One region of the Pedobacter sp. Leaf132 genome, then DNA from elsewhere that is predicted to be linked to it. Evidence: riboswitches for the same ligand, from Rfam matches in the RefSeq annotation. Region 1 holds a riboswitch; the other holds the start of a gene.
What was found. A riboswitch is a leader RNA that binds a small molecule or an ion and turns the genes downstream of it on or off. The one in region 1 is predicted to bind thiamine pyrophosphate.
Positions count from the first base shown of each region.

Region 2: another riboswitch for thiamine pyrophosphate. It lies ahead of pnuC (nicotinamide riboside transporter PnuC); the one in region 1 lies ahead of LUA86_RS10735 (TonB-dependent receptor).

Region 1 covers NZ_CAKLBO010000004.1:336,928-346,180, forward strand. The annotation lists gene LUA86_RS10710 (outer membrane beta-barrel protein) at 1-112, shown strand, start outside; gene carB (carbamoyl-phosphate synthase large subunit) at 423-3,260, opposite strand; gene LUA86_RS10720 (carboxypeptidase-like regulatory domain-containing protein) at 3,470-3,787, opposite strand; gene pnuC (nicotinamide riboside transporter PnuC) at 4,232-4,849, shown strand; gene LUA86_RS10730 (AAA family ATPase) at 4,833-5,363, shown strand; TPP riboswitch at 5,800-5,936, shown strand; gene LUA86_RS10735 (TonB-dependent receptor) at 5,993-8,434, shown strand; gene LUA86_RS10740 (thiamine phosphate synthase) at 8,529-9,161, shown strand; gene LUA86_RS10745 (thiamine pyrophosphokinase) at 9,213-9,253, shown strand, end outside.
Region 2 covers NZ_CAKLBO010000006.1:194,109-203,361, forward strand. The annotation lists gene LUA86_RS13115 (class I SAM-dependent methyltransferase) at 1-298, shown strand, start outside; gene LUA86_RS13120 (hypothetical protein) at 396-1,445, shown strand; gene LUA86_RS13125 (hypothetical protein) at 1,507-2,916, shown strand; gene msrA (peptide-methionine (S)-S-oxide reductase MsrA) at 2,997-3,542, shown strand; gene LUA86_RS13135 (acyl-CoA dehydrogenase family protein) at 3,539-4,627, opposite strand; gene pnuC (nicotinamide riboside transporter PnuC) at 4,627-5,250, opposite strand; TPP riboswitch at 5,356-5,551, opposite strand; gene LUA86_RS13145 (DNA gyrase/topoisomerase IV subunit A) at 5,588-8,476, opposite strand; gene LUA86_RS13150 (cytidine deaminase) at 8,922-9,253, opposite strand, start outside.

The sequences.
Region 1 (9,253 bases):
CAGGCAATATGTTAGCTTAAGCTTTACTTATCGTTTTGGCAAAAATGAAATTAAACCTGCCAGAAACAGAAGCACCGGTTTAGAAGCAGAGCAAGGTAGAATGAAAAACTAAATTATAAATCCTTTGAAAAGCAAAAGCCCGGCTACAAACATCGTTAGCCGGGCTTTTTGCTTAATCTATTAAATTATTTCTGCAGTGCTAAGTCAAGAAGTATCCCTGCCTGCGGCATGTAGTGTTTTATCGGTTGCAGATGCTTCGTGCCTCAGCATGACATTGTTAATGAAGTTGGTGCAAATTTAAAAGGATATCGCTTCAATCCCGTTTATAAACAAAATTTATTGCTGCTATTAACGGTTGCAAATTGGCAATAGCGAACAATCAGAAAACAAAAAAAGGGCGATGTTTCCATCGCCCTTTGCTATTATTTACTCAAATACATCGATTTATCTTTGTAAAGCTTGCGGAAGTAAGGGTCTTCCAAATCTTTAATGAAACGTATAGCTTCACCAGTAGATTTCATTTCCGGACCTAATTCTTTCGTCACTTCAGGGAATTTCTCATAAGAAAAAACCGGTTCTTTAATTGCGTAACCTTTTAATTTACGTTCGATGGTGAAATCTTTCAATTTCGCAACACCCAACATAATTTTAGCCGCAATATTAATGTAAGGAACATCGTAAGCTTTCGCAATAAATGGAACCGTTCGCGAAGCTCTTGGATTGGCTTCAATTACATAAACCTTCTCATCTTTAATTGCAAACTGAATGTTTAATAACCCTCTAACATCTAAAGCTTTGGCAATTTTAACAGAGTATTCTTCCATCGCCTTAGTTACTTTTTCAGATAAACTAAAAGTTGGCAATACTGCAAACGAATCTCCTGAGTGAATACCTGCGGGCTCAATATGCTCCATCATACCAACAATGTGAACATCATCACCATCAGAAATCGAATCAGATTCTGCTTCTTCTGCTCTATCTAAAAAATGGTCAATTAACACGCGATTGCCTGGCAAATCGCCTAATAATTTTACTACTGCTTTTTCAAGGTCTTCATCATTAATTACAATGCTCATGCCTTGTCCGCCTAATACATAACTAGGGCGCACTAAAACCGGATAACCAACTTCGTTTGCAACTACAATTGCTTCTTCTGCATTTTCTGCAACACCGTAACGTGGATATGGAATATCTAACTCTTTTAACAAATCAGAGAAACGACCGCGGTCTTCGGCTATATCCATGTTCTCGAAAGAAGTACCGATAATTTTAATGCCTTTTTCTTTAAGTTTCTCAGCCATTTTCAAAGCTGTCTGACCGCCTAATTGAACAATAACACCTTCAGGTTTTTCTAAATCGATAATCTCACGAACATGTTCCCAAAAAACCGGCTCGAAATAAAGTTTATCAGCCATGTTAAAATCGGTAGAAACCGTTTCAGGGTTACAGTTAACCATAATGGCTTCAAAACCGGTTTCTTTAGCGGCAAGTAAACCGTGTACGCAAGAGTAATCAAACTCTATACCCTGGCCAATACGATTCGGACCAGAACCTAAAACAATTACTTTTCTTTTATCAGAAGGTTTCGATTCGTTTTCTTCATCAAATGATGAGTAATAATATGGTGTTTGAGCCGGGAACTCCGCAGCGCAGGTATCTACCATTTTATAAACTCTTTTTATACCAAGCTCTTTTCTACGGTCGTAAACTTCATCTTCTGTTACATTACCCAATAACCAGGCAATTTGTATATCAGAGAAACCTTTTTGTTTCAGCGTGAAGAAGAAATCCTGAGGAATATTATTTAAAGAGTATCTTTTCAGCTCAACCTCCAAAGCCACAAGCTCTTGAATTTGATTTAAGAACCATTTATCAATTTTAGTAACCTTACGGATTGATTCCAAAGGCACACCCATCGTCATGGCATCTTTTATTAAGAATAAACGGTTCCAAGAAGCATGCTCCAAACCGTCCATAATATCTTCAATGTTGCGTACTTGCCTTCCATCTGCGCCTAAACCTGCACGGCCAATTTCTAAACTCTGACAAGCTTTTTGTAAAGCTTCGATGAACGTACGGCCAATTGCCATAACCTCACCTACAGATTTCATTTGCAAACCTAATTCTTTGTTAGCACCTTTAAATTTATCAAAATTCCAACGTGGAACTTTAACGATAACATAATCTAAAGTAGGTTCAAAATATGCTGAAGTTGTTTTGGTAATTTGATTTTCGATTTCATCTAAGTTGTAACCGATAGCCAACTTCGCTGCAATTTTAGCGATTGGATAACCAGTGGCTTTACTTGCTAACGCTGATGAACGAGAAACTCGAGGATTAATTTCGATGGCAATGATATCATCATTAGCTGGATTAACCGAGAACTGAACGTTACAACCACCAGCAAAAGTTCCGATGGCACGCATCATTTTTATAGCCTGGTTACGCATTTCCTGGTAACAACGGTCAGATAATGTCATAGCCGGTGCAACCGTAATCGAGTCTCCGGTGTGGATACCCATTGGGTCGAAGTTTTCGATTGAACAAATGATAATTACATTATCATTGCTATCTCTTAATAACTCCAGCTCATATTCTTTCCAACCTAAAACTGCTTGCTCTACTAATACTTCATGCGTTGGAGAAGCTTCTAAACCACGTTTTAAGGCAGCGTCAAACTCTTCTTTTTTGTGTACAAAACCACCTCCGGAACCACCCAAAGTATAGGATGGGCGAATTACCAACGGAAAACCAATTTGTTGTGCGGCTTCTTTACCTTCTAAAAACGAGTTCGCAATTTTAGATGGTGCTACACCTACGCCTATATCAACCATTAACTGGCGGAAAGCTTCACGATTTTCAGTTTTTTCGATAGCTGCTACATCAACGCCGATAACTTTAACGCCGTATTTTTCCCAAACACCGCGTTCTGATGCCTCAACACAAAGATTTAACGCAGTTTGTCCGCCCATTGTAGGCAATACTGCATCAATTCTTGGTAAATCCGGCGAGTCGATGTGCTCCTGTAAAATAACCTCAATCGAATCAACAGTTAACGGACGAAGATATACATGGTCGCCAATTACTTTATCCGTCATAATGGTAGCCGGATTAGAGTTGATGATTGAAACCGTAATTCCCTCTTCTTTTAAAGAAAGGGCCGATTGAGAACCCGAATAATCAAATTCGCAGGCTTGACCAATAATAATTGGGCCCGATCCGATAATTAGTACTGATTGTATGGAAGTGTCTTTAGGCATGATAAAGCTTAAACAATGATTAAAATTCTAAAGTTGTTAACCTTTTCAGGTGAAGAAGCAAGGAGGTTTTTTGCTTTTGAGGAGGAAAATCCCAACTGTTCTGTCGGGATGCAAAGATACACCTTTAGATATTATTTTAAGCCTATTTTTTAAAATAAAAAAGAGGATTTAAGAAACCCTCTTTTTAAACTTTTCTTTTGCAAAAACTGCTATTGCTGTAATTTTATTTCGCCTAAATCGGTTGTAGAACTATCTTTTACGGCTACATTTTCAATCGTTGCATCTTTATAAGGTGCACTGCCTTTAATCCATACTTTGTAAACTCCTTCTTTTAGATTAATAAAAGTAAAAGAGCCCTGGTTTAAATCGGCTTTTAAAGTATCTGTTCCGGCAACTAATGCCACATCAGCCACGCCACTTGCAGGTGTAATCTTTCCGGTAATGCCCCCAAGTTTAATATTGGTAAATGCGAAGATTGCAACACTAATCATCAGCAATGCTGCAATAAATATATTTTGCTTTCTCATAGTTCTCAAATTAAGATTCGCCAAATTTTTAAAAAGTTAAATTATGTTAAATACAAACGCTTAAAAACACTAAAAAGTTTATAATAATGCATTATAATTTAAACACTGTACCAAATCTTGTACATGGAAATATGTACCTCACACTACAATTGATGAAGAATTTATTGCCATTATAGTCTTTTTTAATTTGATTTTAATTGGGCAGTCATGTTTAAGTCACGAATGACTGAAATGAATACTATTGGCAACAATCTTGTAATAAGCTCATCGTATTTGCGTTTTGTAAATACTTTAGAGTTCGATCTAAAGCTTCCTCAGCGGCTTAGTTACCCGCAAAAGAGGATTTCTTCATAAATAGTTTGTTTGGTTTATTATCCGGTCAGAGGAGCCCTCCTCGACCGGATTTTTTCTTTAATGTGGTTTTTGTTTCTATTTTTGAAATACATGACAATTGCCACAACCTCTTTCTTCGATTTTTTGATTAACCAATTTATACAAACATCAATTCTAGAATGGTTTGCTGTAATTACAGGCTTTATTTGCATCTATCTTGCAGCCAAAGAGAGCATTTGGAATTGGCCAATATCATTAATAAGTGTTACTTGCTATGGCTTCTTGTTTTTTAGAGAAGCTATGTATGGCGACATGACTTTACAAGTCTATTTTTTGTTTACCGGAGTTTATGGCTGGTATTATTGGCTCAGCAAAAAAGAGGAAATTCAAAAACCAATTACAACACTCAAGCCCAAAGGTTGGTTTCTTGCCATTTTATTCATAACTGGCCTTAGCGTACTGTTAGGGTGGTTTATGGCAAACTACACCAATAGTACAGTGCCTTATGCCGATGGTTTTTGCACATCAATAAGCTTTGTAGCACAAATTTTGTTAACGAGAAAAGTATTACAGAACTGGCTTTTATGGGTTTTTGCAAATGCTTGTTATGTACCATTATTTATTTACAAGCATTTAAATTTAAGTGCAATATTATATTTTGTACTAATTATTATCGCCTATAATGGCTATCGGGATTGGAGAAAAAAATATCGTGAACAAGAAAATTAAAAAGATAGCAATAGTTGGCCCGGAAAGCACCGGAAAATCGACCATGTCGAAATATTTATCTAAGTACTATAATGTATCGTGGGTACCAGAATATGCCCGTTATTATTGTGCCAACCTCGAAGCGCCATATACTTTACAAGATGAGCTGAATATGTACTATGGGCAAATTTCTCTTGAAGATGCCATCCTAAACATCACAAAAAATGATTTCATCATCTGCGATACCACATTTATAACAGTAAAAATATGGAGTGATGAAATGCTTGGTGAAACGCCGCAAATTGTTACCGATGCCTTACCCGAAAGACCGTATGATTTATACCTTTTAATGGATATAGATTTGCCCTGGCAGGATGATCCGCTACGGGACTTCCCCAACCAGCGAGAATATTTTATGAAAATTTGGCATAAAGAATTAAAGGCTTTGAACGCAAATTATAAAGTTATAAATGGTTTGGGCGAGGAACGCGAACAGAACGCTATTAACGCTATTGATAAATTTTTAGCATTATAGATTTTGGAAAGCACTGCCCATACAAATTAGGTTAATTTCTTCCCGCCCCCGCTTCTGCCCCACCGAAAAGTTGGGGACATCTCGCTATGGTCGCCTGCCTGCCGAAGGCAGGGGTTTAGGAGGCAAAAATAGTTGCGCAGTTTAATGTAAGAAAAGCCTGATTGACGCTGAAATCTTTTTGTTGCAGCTAAACTTTAATATACTGTCATGCTGAGGCAGGAAGCATCCGCAACCGATGAAGCAGATTCTTCGTTCCTCAAATAACAAGAGATAAAAAAAGTTGCAGCAAAAAGCAAGACTATCGAAACCGAAGAACCACTAAAATTGCTTTTTTAAAAAAAGACGAGCGTATTTTGAACAATAATTAACATATTTTTCTACATTTGCCACATCATTAGGGGTGCCTTGTTTTAAATAACACAAAAACGGGCTGAGATCATACCCATTTTAATGTTTTAAGTTAAACGTTATAAGTAATAAGTTGAGCGACTTAAAACTTAGAACCTACAACTTAGAACTTTAAATGCACCTGATCCGGGTAATGCCGGCGTAGGGATTGGAGTTATGGAAGTTTAACTGAAATCGGGAGTACCCCTATTTCCGATGGGTTTAACTAAAAAACAAAAACATTGAAAAAACTACTTTTTGCGGTTTTAACTGCAATGCTGCCATTTTTTGCATTGGCACAATTTTCTGTTACGGGTAAAGTTACAGACAACAATCAAAAAGCCTTACCAGGCGCAACAATCAAGGTTAAAAACTCAAAAATCACGGTATCTGCCGATGAAAATGGAAATTTTACCATTGGAAATTTATCGAGCGGAAAACATGTGATTTCTGCGAGTTACCTCGGCTATAAATCAACAGAAAATGTAGTTGATTTAAACCAAAACCTAAATTTAAACTTTACGTTATCTGCTCAAAGTTTTCTTGCCGAAGAAGTTGTGGTTAGGGCAACGAGGGCAAACGAAAAATCGGCAACTACTTATAAAAACGTAAGCAAAGCCGAAATTCAGGAGAATAACTTCGGGCAGGATTTACCTTTTATTTTGCAAAACACGCCAGGTGTTGTAGTAAATTCTGACGCTGGCGCAGGTGTTGGCTATACCGGTATCCGCATCCGCGGTAGCGATAACAGCCGGATAAATGTTACGGTTAATGGCATTCCAATTAACGATAGTGAAAGTCAGGGTACATTTTACGTTAACATGCCTGATTTTGCTTCATCTGTAGATAACATACAGATTCAGCGTGGCGTGGGTACATCTACAAATGGCGCAGGTGCATTTGGTGCGAGTTTAAACATTCAAACTACAGGCAGCGAAATGGAACCTTATGCCGAATTAAACAACACCTACGGCAGCTTCGACACCTGGAAAAATACAGTAAAAGTGGGTACAGGCTTAATTAACAATCGCTTTAGTTTCGATGGGCGCTTATCCAGAATTAGTTCTGATGGTTATGTTGATAGAGGTTCTTCATTGCTGAAATCTTACTTTTTATCTGGTGCGTACCATGGTAATAAAGATTTGCTTCGTATAAATGTTTTTGCTGGCGCAGAAAAAACCTATCAATCGTGGAACGGTATTCCAGAATCGAGGTTAAATAATGATGTTGCCGGTATGCAGTCTTACATTGCTAGAAATGAACTGAACGCGGATGATGCAGCCAATCTTTTAAACTCCGGCAGAACGTACAATAGCTTTACCTATAATAATCAAACCGATAATTATTGGCAAAATCATTATCAATTGATTTACGCAAGGCAACTTACCGATAAGTTTTCGTTTAATGGTGCATTACATTATACTCAGGGCGAAGGTTATTACGAAGAATACAGAGCAAACAACCGATTAAGCGACTATGGTTTAAATCCGGTAGTAATTGGCGGCACAACAATTTCACGTACAGATTTAATCCGTCGCCGTTGGTTAGACAACGATTTTTATGGCGCAACCTATTCATTTAATTATGTGCCTCAAAAAAACCTAAATTTTACGGTTGGTGGTGCATACAACGAATACAAGGGTGCGCATTTCGGACAAATTATCTGGGCGCAATACGCATCTAATGGAAATATAGACAGGCATTATTATGATAACGATGGTTTCAAAACCGACTTTAACATCTATGGCAAAGTGAATTACAGTCCGGTTGAGGCTTTGAGTTTATTCGCCGATTTACAATACCGCCGTGTGTATTACGATATTTTAGGAACTGAGAATAAGCTGAACTTTTTATCTATAAATGATAAGCTAAATTTCTTTAATCCCAAAATCGGGGCAACTTATTTCATCAATACAGAAAGCAATTTGTATGTGTCTTTTAGTGTGGCCAATAAGGAACCAAATCGCGATGATTATACGGATGCCGCAGCCGGAACATTCCCTAAAGCAGAGCAATTGAACGATTTAGAGTTGGGCTATCGCTTTAAAAACAGTAAGCTTAATTTAGGCGCCAATGCTTATGGTATGTTTTACAAAAATCAGCTCGTTGTAACCGGAAAGATTAATGATACCGGAGGTAATTATCGCCAAAATGTCGATAACAGTTATCGTTTAGGTATCGAACTGGATGGTTCATACACATTTAATAAATTTTTTGCTTTAAATGCGAATGCTGCTTTTAGCAGAAATAAAATAAAAAACTTTATTGAGTATTACGATGATTATGATAATGGTGGCCAGGTTGTAAATAATTATGAATTAACAGATATTTCTTATTCGCCTGCTGCAGTGCTTTTTGGTGAAATTGTATACAAACCAATTAAAGGTTTTGCCATTGCACTACAGAGTAAATATGTAAGCAAGCAATATTTAGATAATACCCAAAATAACGATAGAACCATTAACGGATACTGGGTTAACAACGCTCGTTTAGGTTATAATTTTAAATTTGCCGGTGTTAAAAATGTAAACCTGGGCTTATTGGTTAATAACTTATTAAATAAAAAATACGAAAGTAACGGATATACATACGGCTATCTTTTAGGTGGAAGCAGAACAACAGAAAATTTCTTTTATCCTCAAGCCGGCACTAATTTCTTGTTAAATTTGAACGTTAAGTTTTAATAAAACTATGATTTCGTCATTGCAAGGCTCCAAGCAATCCCAATCAATAGATTGCTTCGTGCCTCGCAATGACGATTTTTATAATAATCCTGGCATGAAATACATAGAAAAGCTTCATTACATTACACACGATATTCCAAATTTTTCGCACTTAGGCCAGGTGCAATTGGCCTGCGAAGCCGGAGCAAAATGGATTCAGTATCGTTGTTTAAGCAAAGCTGATGATGAGCTTTTGGAAGACATAAACTCCATCGCCGAAATTTGTGATGACTGGGGCACAACGCTCATCGTTACCAATCACATCCATTTAAATGGCAAAGCTGATATTCAGGGCTTTCATATAGAAGATATGGGTGCAGATTTCATCGCATTGCGAAAACTTGTTGGCAACGACATTACTTTAGGTGGCTCGGCAAACACAGTCGAAAACCTTATTCGCCTGGCAAAAGAAGGCGCTGATTATGCAGGTTTTGGTCCATTTGCAGTAAGTAAAACCAAGCCGAATAACTACCCGGTTATTGCATTGGAAGATTATAAAAAGGCAATTGAAGAATTAAATAAACTGGAAATTAATCTGCCAATTTTAGCTGTTGGAGGAATTACCTTATACGATGTTGAAGCTTTAATGCAAACCGGCATTTATGGCATTGCAGTTGCCGGGGCAGTAAATTCAGCTGATGATTTTATACAAGCTTATCAGGATTTTTACGAAGCGGTTAAGGGTTAAAAAATCCTGAAATCGTAATCCTAAAATCTGAAATTAGTTTATATTCGCAGTATGTCGTCACACCATATTGTAAAAGAAAAACAAGAGCCTGC
Region 2 (9,253 bases), on a different contig from region 1:
ATACAACGGCATCATCTTAGATCCACCTGCTTATGGCCATGGTCCGAATGGAGAAAAGTGGAAATTAGAAGACCATATACAGGAAATGATGCAGGATGTTGTTCATCTCCTCGATGAGAAAGAACATTTTCTTATTCTAAATACATATTCATTAGGTTTCTCATCTGTTATTGTAGAAAACTTAATCAGAACATCTTATCCATCTGTTAAAAATTTAGAAACCGGCGAATTATATTTACAGGCAAGTGAAGGTGTAAAACTTCCACTTGGTGTTTTCGGTAAATTCTGTAATGTGTAAATGTTAATTATTTTATTTTGAACTCTCAATTTTCCGTTATAATTTCATCCCAAACAGATTCGGAAAAACTGTCTAAAACTTAACCTAAACTATATCTATGAAATTTCCAAAATTAACCGGCACAGTAGTGTTGGGTTTTGCCGCAATAAGCTTGTTTGCTAATTGCAATTCTGATGGCAAAAGCGGTGGCGGCATTGGTAAAATCTTTTCTACTGATACGACAAAGAAAAAAACGGACTCAGCTGTAAATGTAATGAAACCAGTTGATCCTAAACTTTATGATTCATTAGTTAAAAAACTATCTATAACAGATACTACTGGCAAATGGCCAGTCAAAAACCAGCCTTATCCGCTGGCTGGCGCAATTTTACCTTTTAAAAGAATTGTTGTTTATTACGGTAATTTACATTCAAAAAAAATGGGTGCTCTAGGTGAGTACGCTCCAAAAGAGATGTGGCAACGCCTAAATACAGAAGTTAAACGTTGGGAAAAAGCAGATCCTACTACTCCGGTGCAACCTGGTTTGCATTATATTGCAGCAGTAGCAAGTGGTACACCTGGTAGAGATGGTAAATACATCAACCGCATGGGAAACAAACAGATTGATTCTGTTTTAAAAATTGCCAAAATGCAACCAAATACCATTGTGTTTTTAGATTTGCAGGTTGCACTAAGCACCATAAAAGCAGAATTACCTCACATCGAAAAATATTTAGAGTTACCTTATGTTCATTTAGGTATCGACCCTGAGTTTTCGATGAAAGATGGTTCTTTACCTGGTAAAAAAATAGGAACCTATGATGCTGCAGATATAAATTATGTTACCGGTTATTTAGCTGACATTGTGAAAAAGCATAACCTTCCTCCTAAAGTTTTTGTATTACATCGTTTTACAAAAAAAATGGTAACAAACTCTCAAAATATAAAACTTCGTCCGGAAGTACAGGTGGTAATACACATGGATGGATGGGGAGAACCAGAACTGAAAAAAGGAACATACAGGCATTTCATTTTTTCGGAACCTGTTCAGTTTACCGGATTTAAATTGTTTTACAAGAACGATTTGAAAAAGGCGCCAAACAGGTTGATGACGCCGGAGGAGCTTTTAAAGCTTACGCCTAAACCAATTTATATACAATACCAATAATAGTGAAAGCCCGCATACATCTGCGGGCTTTTTGTATATTAACCAAAATCTTTAAGCTCTTATGAAAACCAAATTAACCTCTTTAATCTTTGCAATTCTGCTTAGCGTAAATTGTTTAGCTCAAAAATTAAATACAGAATCTACATTGGCTAAAGCTGTTGAACAGTCTGTTAAAAAAGTAAAACCTGTTCTTTTAATTGTTTCGCCACCAAGTATAACCGCACCAGTAACGCCTTTAGGTGCAAAAGTAGATTTTAGTTCTGCCTTTGATGATGCTGAAATAATAAAAAGAATAAATGAAAATTTTATCGCTTACAAAACAGTCATGACTGATACTTCCATTAGAAGTATTTTATCAAAATCGGCAACTAGCACTTTCCCTGCTTATATATTTCTACGCTCTAATAAGGAAGTATTTTTTAAAGATTTTGGCAATTCGAAATCGCAGAGCAGATACATATTGATGCTTGATAATGCTTTAAAGGCATGGAAAGAAAAATCATTATCAGAACTTGAACAGGAATATGCTGCTGATAAAAATGATGTACAATTACTCAAAAAATTGATTGATACCAGAAAGAAAATTGGCATAAACAATAATGCAGAGTTGATAGAAGATTATGTACAAAATTTAAAAATTGAAGACTTTAACAATTATCAAACTGTATTATACATCCTTGAAGCCGGACCGCATATTGATGGAAATGCCTTTAAATTTGCTCATACTAATCGTAAATTAATTGATAGCATTTACAAGAGAGAACCTTTTGCCAAACGCTCAGCAATCAATAATTTCATGATTAATAATACCATGAATGATGCGATTAAAGCTAAAAATTTACAGAAAGCACAATCTGCAGCTAATTTTACAAGAGGCACCTGGACTAATGATTATGTGAGGGGGCAAAAAAGTTTCGACACGCAGATGATGCGCTACTATTTAGCTGTGAAAGATACGACCAGATACTTACAAACGGCTATATATCATTACGACAATTACTACATGAGAATCGGAGCCGATAGTATAAAGAGAATGGAAGCTAACGAGCGTAAAGCGATGGAAAAACGCGGCTTGCCTTCAATATTAAACCAAAACATCGTATCAAAAGAGAAAATGGATAGTTTAATGAAAGCTAAAGGCGCCACTTCGTATACACAATCTGTAATCTCCGTTGGCCCAACATCTACAAGCTATGCAAATGAACTAAATAATGCAGCTTACAAATTTTATGAGATTGGCACCAAAAACATTAACCATTTAAGCAAAGCGATGATTTGGAGCAGGCGTTCTATAGAATTAAATCCTATAAGTGGATATTATGATACACTCGCTCACATTTTATACCGTTTGGAATTTTATGAGGAAGCAATTAAAAATCAAAAACTCGCAATAGAAAAATCTAAAGCAGAAAATCGAGATAGCAAACATCTTCAGGAAGAGTTAAAGAAGATGAAAGACAGAAAGATATAACCGGAGCCCCCATAGCCAAAGCATGGGCGCTTTTCCTTTGCATAGTAAAACCATTTTATAAAAGATTACGTTTATTAACTATGCAAACAGCAATTTTTGGCGGCGGGTGCTTTTGGTGTACTGAAGCTGTATTTCAAACATTAAACGGTGTAGAACGGATAGTTTCTGGATACATGGGTGGTAATTTAAAACACCCAACTTATATGGAAATTTCTAATGGTGACACCGGACATGCCGAAGTTATTCAAATTGAATTTGATGAAAATGTCATTTCTTTTAAAGAATTACTGCTGGTGTTTTTTAAAACCCATACGCCAACATCGCTCAATAGGCAAGGTAATGACATCGGCGCTCAATACCGCTCCATAATTTTTTACAACAGTGATGAACAAAAACTACAAGCTGAAGAAATTATAAATAAATTAACCAAAGAAAATATATTTAAGAAGCCCATAATTACTGAACTCTCATTAGCAACTGATTTTTACGAGGCGGAAGATTATCATCAAAATTATTTTACAAAAAACGCAGGTAAGCCATACTGTGCTTTTGTTATCCAGCCAAAATTAGACAAACTACTTAAAGATTTTAAGGATAATATTAAGCCAGAAACGGTATCGCATTAATCAATAAAAGTTAATAAAGCATGCTGACTGGCAGTATGAATATCTCGCCAAACTCTGTTAATTTCAGTTTCCTTTTTTGCAGCCTCCAAGCCAGCGTATGGATATAACTTGGCGACAACCCTCCAACAGGTGTGGGCAAGTTTACGGCTTACATAGCTCAAATTATCTAAAGTATTGCTAGAAATAGAATGATTTACCTGTAATTCATCCCACGATTCATCAAAAGTTTTATAAAAGTTAAATCGAAGTTCTTCAACATCCTCCTTACAAGCTTTTAATTCTGATTTAAAGAACAAAAGCTGTTTCTCAGAATATCTTTTTAATCCGCTTCTTGTAAGAAAAGCTTCCTCAACCAAATCAATAAAATGATTTGTCATGCCTAAAGTATTTACTACAAGTGTAGTTTCTGCTAACTGTAAAAATGGATAATCAAATCCAGCTTCATCAAATTTGATATCGTTGTTTATTTTAAAAGTTCGGTTTGCTGGAACTTCTAAATTATTAACCTCAAAAGCATGACTACCAGTTGCAACTAAGCCAAAGTAAGACCATCCTGATAAAATTTGAACCTCATCTTTCTTTAAGATGAAAGACATAATTTTTGGGTTGCCATCTTCATCTAAAACATCTGTACCATCTTGATTTTTAATGATACAATTTGCTGTAAAAACGGTAGCATGCAAAGCGCCACTGGCATATTTCCAATGCCCTTTTAATAAATATCCATTTTCTATTTTAACTGCTGTGCCATCAACTGCTCCACTCCCGGCGAAGCAAACTGCTTTATCAGCAAAAACTTCTAGAGCCAGTTCGGGATTTAAAAAACCTGCAAACCATGCCGCTCCTGCACAAAGGGTGATGGTCCAGCCTAAACTACCATCTGCATAAGCAAGCGCTTCTTCTAACCTTAAAATTTCTGGAAGTTTCTTACCTGCACCACCGTAAGCTTCCGGTACAAATAGTTTAAACCAATTTTCCTGATAAGCAATCGCTAAAATTTCGGGATGGAGTTCACCGATTTTTTCTGATTGAGCGGCAAATTCTGCAACTGTTTTTTGCCAGTATGTATTCGTCAAAGTTTCCATTATACCCCAGCTTTTAATTTGTTTTTATTGATAATTTTTTTCCAATCGAAAAAACCAAATATGGCTACCACGAACAAAAAGATAGTTAAACAAGCCATTAAAGGAAGTTTTTTATGAAATAAAAGCGGGATAGCTACGATATTGGAAATATTTAGAAAAATCCAATTTTCTATTTTTCGTTTTGCCAAAAGCCACATTCCTGCCCAAGCCGTTGCCGAAACAAAGGCATCTAAAATTGGTACGTCAGAATCAGTATGATTTCGCAATGCGAAATAAAAGACGGCAAAGCCAACAGTTGAAATTAATACAGCTATCGTTAAATCTCTTTTTGAGCTCCAGGATACCTGATTTTCGCCTTCTTCTTTTCGTTTTTTCCAGATTATCCATCCATAAACACTCATTATAAGATAATAAATGCTCAGCAACATTTCTGCATAAAGTTTTACATTTAGCAAAAGAAACATCGATAACAAGATAGAAATTATGCCGGTTGGGTATAACCAGATATTATTTTTTTTAGCCAATAATACTTCTGAAACCCCAAAACCTACCGCAAACCACTCCACTATAGATGTATTTGCAATTTGCTCAACAAAAAGTTTAAACCAATCCTGAAAATTCATTTACAACACATGTTAAATAATTTGATTTACAGCAGAAATCTAGCTCCAAGCTGATGAATCAAAAAAATATAAAATAATTGAAAACTGTTTTCAGGGGCGAAACAGCAATAGCTTTAACCTCTTCCCTACGTCGGCATTATCCGAATCAGGTGCATTAAAAGGTAAAAGGCTTGAGTTATAAAGTAAAGGATAAAAACCCTAAACCTTAACTCCTATGCCTTAAACCTCTTAAATGGGTGTAATCTCAGCCTTTTGATTGCAACAGACAATGCATTTTCAAAAAGCACCCCTTTGAGTATGGCAAATATAGGTTTTAAAACGATATCTAATTAATTATTTAAAACAATCCCAATTGTCCTTTATCATCAATCTCAATATCGTTTGGGTTAGTGATTTCGAAATCTACTTTCTTTGCAGGCTTTTCTACTGGTTTTGGTTTCTCTTCAGCTTTAGAAATTTCAGGTTTTACCGGCTCAGGTTTTATCGTTTCTACAGGTTTTTCTATAACCGGCTCTACTTTAACCGGTTTTTCTTCCTTAAGCTCCGGCTCAACTTTACGCTCAAACTTTGGTTTCACAGGTGGTGGTGTTGCTTCGGTAGATTCGCCTACTTCTTCGGTTTTAACATCCACAACTATTATTTCTTCAGCAATTTCAATTTCATCTGTTTGCTCATCAGTCGGTTCACCGCCTTCATCTTCCTGATCATCGTCAGACTGCTCAGTTTCAGTTGCTGGTTCATCCAAAACCACTTTTTGAACATCGTGCGGCGATAAACGATTTCCGTTTGCCTTTAAACCTTTAACATCAATCAAATCTGCCAGCAATAAATCTAAAGTTTCAGGAATTTGGGTTTTCCCTTTTAAAACTTCAACAATAATTTTAGAAAGCGGATTGGATGTTAAAAACAACAATCTTGATTTTGGCTCCTCGCTTATAAAAGGTACTTTTTTACCTACAGACTGCGATTCAAAAACAAAACGCTTTACAAAATAATTTTGTGCTTTGCCATCAAAATGTACAGCAGCGAAAACCTTTTCAGCATTAAATTTTTCTATCAAGATTAAGCCATCATCGAAATGGTTGCTTAATTCAAACGAACTTAACTCGTAATATCCCTCTTTATGTACCTGAAGGATTTTATCATCACCATCAAATTCACCCAAATATTTGCCTCTTCCATCAACATTCAAGCGCTTTAGTAAATCATCATACCAAATTTTTAATCCTGATAAGGTAGAAACACCTTTACTTTTAAGTATGATTTTTTTAACCGGATATTTAGAAATAATATTTCCTTGCGAACCACGACCTTTTATGGCAACTTCTGCAAAATCCTGATCGAATTGTAGCTTACGAAGTTTTGAATGCGGTTTTAAGGCAACGTTCACAACCTCAGCTTCGCCATTTGGATTGGCAGTAAAATATAAAACCTTCGACCCTTTTGAGCCTTTAGTTAAATCGTATTCTTTATCTCGTGTTACGCCAACTACCGCAAAACGTTTTATATAAGATGTTCCACTCGAACCATCTTTATAAATCATGTTGTAAACAGTTCGCTCGTCGTTTTTCTTAAAAACCTGGGCATGGATAATACCTTTGCCCACAAAAGTTTTATCGGCCACTTTAGTAATTATACATTTCCCATCCTCACGGAAAACTATAATTTCATCAATATCAGAGCAATCTGCAACAAATTCATCCTTGCGTAAACCCGAACCAATAAAACCATCTTCCCGGTTCATGTATAATTTAATATTTGCAAGTGCAACTTTCGCTGCCTCAACCCTATCAAATAACCTAATTTCGGTTTTACGTTCTCTGCCTTTTCCGTATTTATCTTTTAACTTTTGAAACCAGGCAATAGCATAATCAGTAAGATGTTTCAAATGGTTTTTTACAACCTTAATTTCATCTTCAAGGTTTTTCATTTGCTCATCGGCCTTTTTCACATCAAAACGGGTAATGCTACTCATCGGTTTATCGATTAGCTTCTTAAAATCCTCTGGTAAAATTTCGCGGTAAAGTGAAGGCTTAAATGGCTCGAACAATAAATGTAAAACCTCAACAACGGTATCAAAATTTGCAGCGTTTTCATATTCAGGATTTTTATACATTCCCTCCTGAATAAATATTTTTAACAATGAACTAAAGAAAATTTTCTCTTGTAATTCGTGCAAACGAATTTCCAGTTCTTGTTTTAATAAGCTTTTGGTATGTTTTGTATTTTCAATTAAGATATCGTTCACACTCATAAAGTGTGGCTTATCGTTATTAATTATACAAGTATTTGGAGAAATTGAAACCTCGCAAGCCGTAAAAGCATAAAGTGCATCAATGGTTACATCCGGCGAAATACCAGGCGCTAAATGCACTACAATTTCTACATTGGCCGCGGTGTTATCTTCAATCTTTTTGATTTTAATTTTTCCCTTATCATTGGCAGATAAAATACTATCAATTACAGAACCTGTTGTGGTACTAAAAGGCACTTCAGTAATTACTAAAGTTTTCTTATCTTTTTCGGTAATTTTTGCCCGAACACGAATCCTGCCACCTCGCTGCCCTTCGTTATAATTTGAGAAGTCGGCCATTCCTCCTGTAAAAAAATCAGGAAAAATATTCGGACGCACACCTTTTAACGATTCAATCGAGGCATCAATTAATTCTATAAAATTATGCGGCATTACCTTAGTTGCCAAACCCACTGCAATACCTTCGGCACCTTGAGCCAATAATAGAGGAAATTTAACAGGAAGTGTTATGGGTTCGTTGTTACGGCCATCATAACTAAGCTGCCATGCTGTAGTATCCGGATTAAAAACAACCTCGTTGGCAAATTTCGATAAACGGGCTTCGATGTAACGGGGTGCTGCAGCACTATCTCCAGTAACCGGGTCGCCCCAGTTACCTTGCATATCAATCAATAAATCTTTCTGACCAATCTGCACCATTGCATCGCCAATAGATGCATCGCCATGCGGATGGTACTTCATCGTATTACCGATTACATTTGCAGCCTTATTAAAACGTCCATCGTCCATTTCCTTAAGTGAATGCATAATGCGTCGCTGTACGGGCTTTAAACCATCATTAATGTGCGGAACCGCCCTATCCAGAATTACATAAGATGCGTAATCAAGAAACCAATTTTCGTATAAACCGTTAATTGGCGTAATCGTATGTTTATGTTCTTCGTTTAATTTAGGCTCTAATTCTTCACTCATTTATTTACAGAAATTGGCAGCCGTAAATATAATGAAAATGATTGCACACCTCTAAATAGGTTATTCACATTTATGAGATACATTTTGGTAATAAAGATTTGTAAAGCAGGTTTTATGCTAATGGGTTGCTCTGCTCCCGCTTTCCGTTACAATCTTTTTAACTTCCTGTCAATCTGAGGTACGAAGGATCTGCAAACCATGAAGCATATTCTTCGTACCTCAGAATGAGCGTTTAATTATGGAACAATGCAATAAAAAGGATTTTCACTTCAATCGGGTTTAATTACAAAAGGTAATGCTCATGGCTAAACTCCCACCCAAAAGCAATTGCCTGAATTTATAAACCTGATATAAGCGAAAAGCCCACAGCGAAGCATGAGCGAGGACTTGAAGTGTTAGCAGGACTGCAGTTACCGAAAAACCTTAAACCGTACATTTCCAAAAATTAAGCTTTTGAGCCTAATCTATCTTCAACAAAACCAAAAGGCAGTAAATCTTTAACGCTATGTACTTTTAACACTTCGCCATTTAGGCAATAAAAAATTACTGCAATTGGCGAGTTCTGTTTACGCTCAAATTCTGCCATAACCTGCAAGCAACCGCCACAGGAAGTTACCGGTTTTACAATTTCAAATGCTTCTGTTTGAGCCGTAATAGCCATACTCTCAATTACTGCATCAGGATATGTTGAACCTATAGAAAAAAGCGCCACACGTTCGGCACATAAACCCGAAGGATAAGCCAAATTTTCCTGGTTACTGCCTAAAACTATTTTAC